DNA from 2 places in the Lysinibacillus sp. NPDC093190 genome. Region 1 is predicted to be linked to the other one. Evidence: a T-box and tRNA genes for the amino acid it is inferred to sense, from the RefSeq annotation. Region 1 holds a T-box; the other holds one or more tRNA genes.

Region 1 (2,447 bases):
TTTAATGAGCTACGGCTTATTGATTCTCTCCGTTGGGAATCTCATATTGTATTTGAATTATCGAACACTTGGATATTCCTGGATAGTTGTTTTTAAATTCATGGCACATACATCAGCATTTTATATGGCAATTGGATCAGTCATTGTGTTATGCGCTGTTGTGCTTGATCTTGGTTATGATAAAACTTTAAACGAAAAAGAGAAGATGTAACTCGTTAATTACCCTCTTTTTGGCCAAGCTTCATTCACATAGGGACATCAATCCCGAGATGATGAAGTTTTCTTTTTAGCGACGTGCACGACCAAGGCCCATTGCTTTTTCCATGCGTTTTAATGTAGCACTTGCAATGGCATTTGCTTTTTCGGCACCTTCATCTAAAATAATATCTAACTCCGAAGATTCTACCAAATTATAGAATTTTTCTTGAATTGGTGTCAGGTGATCAATAACTGCTGCTGCAACACCTTGTTTGAAACCACCATAGCCAACGCCTTCATATTTTTTTACAAGATCATCAATAGATACGCCTGAAATGGCAGACTCGATTGTTAGTAAATTAGAAACACCAGGTTTATTTTCCACATCAAAGGCCACAATACCATCAGAGTCAGTAACAGCTGACTTAATTTTTTTCTCAATATCTTTCGCTGAATCTAAAAGCTTGATTGTCGCTTTTGTATTTGGATCAGATTTACTCATTTTCTTTGCTGGTTCTTGTAGTGATTTGATACGAGCCCCTGCTTTTGGTAATTGAATTTCAGGAATCGTTAAAACGTCACCATAACGTTTGTTAAAGCGCTCTGCTAGATCACGAGTCAGCTCAATATGCTGCTTCTGATCATCACCGACAGGCACAATGTTTGTGTTATATAAAAGAATGTCTGCTGCCATTAGTGGTGGATATGTTAAAAGAGCGGCAGATACGCTTTCTTTACCGTGAGATTTATCCTTGAACTGTGTCATACGTTCAAGCTCACCAATCGATGCGACACATTGTAGCATCCAGCCTGCCTGTGCATGAGCTGGCACTTCTGATTGAATAAATAATGTAGATTTTTTAGGATCGATACCAGTAGCAATATACGTAGCTGCAAGGTTGCGAATATTTTGACGTAATTCCTTTGGATCTTGTGCCACTGTTATTGCATGCTGATCGACGATACAATAAACAGCATCTCCTTCATCTTGTAATGCAGGGAATTGCTTAAATGCACCTAAATAGTTCCCTAGAGTTACAATACCTGTTGGCTGTACGCCTGAAAAAATAGTTGTCATTGTCATTTCCTCCTTGAATTTTGTTACCTCAGCTAGTCTTTACATAAGATTAACTTATTTCAGCGGGTGTACAAACCCCGCTGAAATAGAAGAACTCAGTCTAAGAACGCCACGTCCTGTGGCAACGACTGAGTGACCAACATTATGTTGCTGCCGCTGCGTTACCACTACGCTTTCGCACAAAAGACATCTGTTGGCCTAAGCCTCCGGCGGATGTCACGGAAATCGGAAAGGAGTGCTTAGAGGATGTTAGCCTAAAATCATCGCAGCCATGCGATAACGGCTAACTGACCTGCATCACGCAGGCCTAAGCACAAAGCCGATTCCGGACGCATTGTTTATCTGTGCGAAAGCGAAGCGACAGCAACAATTATGCCGAGGCATAATTGATCCAAAATAAAAAACATCATGCGTCCTCATTAGTTCTCTAATGAAGGGACGAATGATGTTTGAATCCGCGGTACCACCCAGCTTGCCTAAATAGGCCACTTTACTTCGTAACGTGAAGGGACGAGCTCTGCTAATAGACTTCAGTAAGGAAACTAAGCCGTTCACAAAGCTAACTCGGAAGTCCATTCCAAATGCTTACACGATCTGTTTGCAGCAACCACAGACTCTCTAAACGTGTAAAGTGCAAATGTACTACTCTTCGTCAGCGTTTTTTATTTAGTTCAATAACCGTCTCCATCTGTATAGATGAGGTGAACTCACCAAAGACATAATTGATTGATTGCAAAAAATTATATTATAAAGACTCGGTGAAATGCAAGTGTGTAAAGTCAGACTTTTGGCGGTGTTCTTTCTCGAAAAAAAATTATATGCTATTTGTGCTGCTTTTTTTTATCTATTCAGCATCCCAGGAAAGCGCCCAGTCGGAACGGAAATCAACCAAACGTTATGGTGATGAGCTATTTATTTGAAAATGCAACCAATATTAGTAAATATACGTCTATATTGTACACACTGAACTGACAATATTCTCGTTTGAATTTTTTAAATGAGAACAAAAACAATCAGAAATGAGTGTTTAAAATGCGCTACGAATGGGAATATTATTAGTAGTTCATTAGATATGCTAAGAAGTAAATGCTGCTTTGAAAAGTTATATAAATAAACAGAAAATTTTGTGTGATAAGGTTATTCTTTTTTTATTGGAACTATATTCAAACAT
Region 2 (2,447 bases), on a different contig from region 1:
TAGATAGGTTCGAGGTGGAAGTGTGGTGACACATGGAGCTGACGAATACTAATCGATCGAGGACTTAACCAAAACGTTTGAAACATTCAATGCACCGTTTATCCGGTTTTGAAAGAACAAAAACTATTAATAAGATACTTGCATTTATAATGAAATATGTTATAATAAGTATTGTCTTTCGAAATAGTCTAGTGATGATGGCAAAGAGGTCACACCCGTTCCCATACCGAACACGGAAGTTAAGCTCTTTAGCGCCAATGGTAGTTGGGGGCTTCCCCCTGTGAGAGTAGGACGTCGCTAGGCTATATAATAAGATTATTCCGAAGTAGCTCAGTTGGTAGTAGCACCTGACTGTTAATCAGGTTGTCGCAGGTTCGAGTCCTGCCTTCGGAGCCATTCTTGGAGAGTTGTCCGAGTGGCCGAAGGAGCACGATTGGAAATCGTGTAGGCGGTTAACACTGTCTCAAGGGTTCAAATCCCTTACTCTCCGCCAGCACTTTAAGGATTCACCATTCCAAACGAAGGCCCCTTGGTCAAGTGGTTAAGACACCGCCCTTTCACGGCGGTAACACGGGTTCGAATCCCGTAGGGGTCACCATTTAATACCCAGATGGAGGATTAGCTCAGCTGGGAGAGCATCTGCCTTACAAGCAGAGGGTCGGCGGTTCGAGCCCGTCATCCTCCACCATTATTTAAATAAATCACTCATTATCGCGGGGTGGAGCAGTGGTAGCTCGTCGGGCTCATAACCCGAAGGTCGTTGGTTCAAATCCGGCCCCCGCAACCAAAATGGTCCCGTGGTGTAGCGGTTAACATGCCTGCCTGTCACGCAGGAGATCGCCGGTTCGATCCCGGTCGGGACCGCCATTTTTTTTAAAAATATGGGTCAGTAGCTCAGTTGGTAGAGCATTAGATTGAAGCTCTAAGTGTCGGCGGTTCGATTCCGTCCTGACCCACCATATTTTTTGCCGGTTTAGCTCAGCAGGTAGAGCAACTGACTTGTAATCAGTAGGTCGTGGGTTCGATTCCTATAGCCGGCACCATGGCATTCCCGGAGGGGTAGCGAAGTGGCTAAACGCGGCGGACTGTAAATCCGCTCCTTAGGGTTCGGCGGTTCGAATCCGTCCCCCTCCACCAGTTTTTAATTTAATAGGGGCATAGTTCAACGGTAGAATAGAGGTCTCCAAAACCTTTGGTGTGGGTTCGATTCCTACTGCCCCTGCCAATTAATTTTATGGCGATTGTGGCGAAGTGGTTAACGCACCGGATTGTGGTTCCGGCATTCGTGGGTTCGATTCCCATCAGTCGCCCCATTTTCAATAAAATTAATAAATACAATATAACAATGGCGATTGTGGCGAAGTGGTTAACGCACCGGATTGTGGTTCCGGCATTCGTGGGTTCGATTCCCATCAGTCGCCCCATTTATATATATTTAACTTTTGGGGTATAGCCAAGCGGTAAGGCAACGGATTTTGATTCCGTCACGCCCTGGTTCGAATCCAGGTACCCCAGCCATTTTTTTGCGGAAGTAGTTCAGTGGTAGAACACCACCTTGCCAAGGTGGGGGTCGCGAGTTCGAACCTCGTCTTCCGCTCCAAATATTATGGCGGCATAGCCAAGTGGTAAGGCACAGGTCTGCAACACCTTTATCACCGGTTCAAATCCGGTTGCCGCCTCCATAATTTATTACTTAATCGGTTTATCCGATTTTTTTTATCTCCATTATGCCGGTGTGGCGGAATTGGCAGACGCGCACGACTCAAAATCGTGTTCCTTTGGAGTGTCGGTTCGACCCCGACCACCGGTATCATAATTTACTAGAGAATCCTTGTATATCAAGGATTCTTTTTTTATTTGTAGAAAGCATTTAAGATCCTCTCAAAAGGTATACACAGTTATTTGAGAATTCGATTGGAAGGATCGAATTTATTTGAAATCGGATTATTAAGAGTGGCTACGGATTAAGACTTCAACAATTATGTTGGAGTCTTTTTTGTTTGCCTAAGGTTATCAGTAATAATTGCAATTCCACTTACAAAGAAATCAACTTCAAAACCCATCTGTTTTTCTTTAGTCATAATGCCAACCCTTATGTACTAGATAACCTTAAGATTTTTGCTAAAATATGATTAAAAACCAGAGGGGTGATCTTATGAAGGGAGACGATGATAAAAAGGATGAGATAGAAAAAGATTATAATGCAGAAGCTTCAAGATATACACTTGCTATTTTACTTGCAGCTTTATTGATTTGGGCATTATATGACTTGTTTAAAAATGATAAAAGTGGCCATGGTATTCAATGGGTATTGGTATCATGCATAGTTTCAGTTTTTGAAGTAACTAAGCGTTATTTAATAAGAAGAGATGACAAGAAAAAAAATAGATAGAAATTAATTTCAAATTACAGAATTTTAAAATTAATCATTTGATAAAGACATAGAT

The links. The T-box of region 1 lies ahead of trpS (tryptophan--tRNA ligase). A T-box ahead of a tRNA ligase gene usually reads a tRNA of that ligase, here a tRNA-Trp.
Region 2: it encodes a tRNA-Trp, which carries the amino acid that the T-box ahead of trpS (tryptophan--tRNA ligase) is inferred to sense. The anticodon was not compared.

What each region holds. Positions count from the first base shown of each region.
Region 1 is NZ_JBNNVG010000012.1:11,662-14,108, forward strand. Features, by position in the region: gene ACQKOF_RS11240 (hypothetical protein) at 1-211, shown strand, start outside; gene trpS (tryptophan--tRNA ligase) at 287-1,276, opposite strand; T-box leader at 1,708-1,941, opposite strand.
Region 2 is NZ_JBNNVG010000049.1:22-2,468, forward strand. Features, by position in the region: partial or broken rRNA gene ACQKOF_RS23765 (23S ribosomal RNA) at 1-72, shown strand, start outside; rRNA gene rrf (5S ribosomal RNA) at 188-303, shown strand; tRNA gene ACQKOF_RS23775 (tRNA-Asn) at 320-396, shown strand; tRNA gene ACQKOF_RS23780 (tRNA-Ser) at 402-493, shown strand; tRNA gene ACQKOF_RS23785 (tRNA-Glu) at 524-598, shown strand; tRNA gene ACQKOF_RS23790 (tRNA-Val) at 613-688, shown strand; tRNA gene ACQKOF_RS23795 (tRNA-Met) at 713-787, shown strand; tRNA gene ACQKOF_RS23800 (tRNA-Asp) at 792-867, shown strand; tRNA gene ACQKOF_RS23805 (tRNA-Phe) at 884-959, shown strand; tRNA gene ACQKOF_RS23810 (tRNA-Thr) at 968-1,043, shown strand; tRNA gene ACQKOF_RS23815 (tRNA-Tyr) at 1,054-1,137, shown strand; tRNA gene ACQKOF_RS23820 (tRNA-Trp) at 1,152-1,225, shown strand; tRNA gene ACQKOF_RS23825 (tRNA-His) at 1,238-1,313, shown strand; tRNA gene ACQKOF_RS23830 (tRNA-His) at 1,349-1,424, shown strand; tRNA gene ACQKOF_RS23835 (tRNA-Gln) at 1,444-1,518, shown strand; tRNA gene ACQKOF_RS23840 (tRNA-Gly) at 1,526-1,600, shown strand; tRNA gene ACQKOF_RS23845 (tRNA-Cys) at 1,609-1,682, shown strand; tRNA gene ACQKOF_RS23850 (tRNA-Leu) at 1,730-1,810, shown strand; gene ACQKOF_RS23855 (hypothetical protein) at 2,156-2,392, shown strand.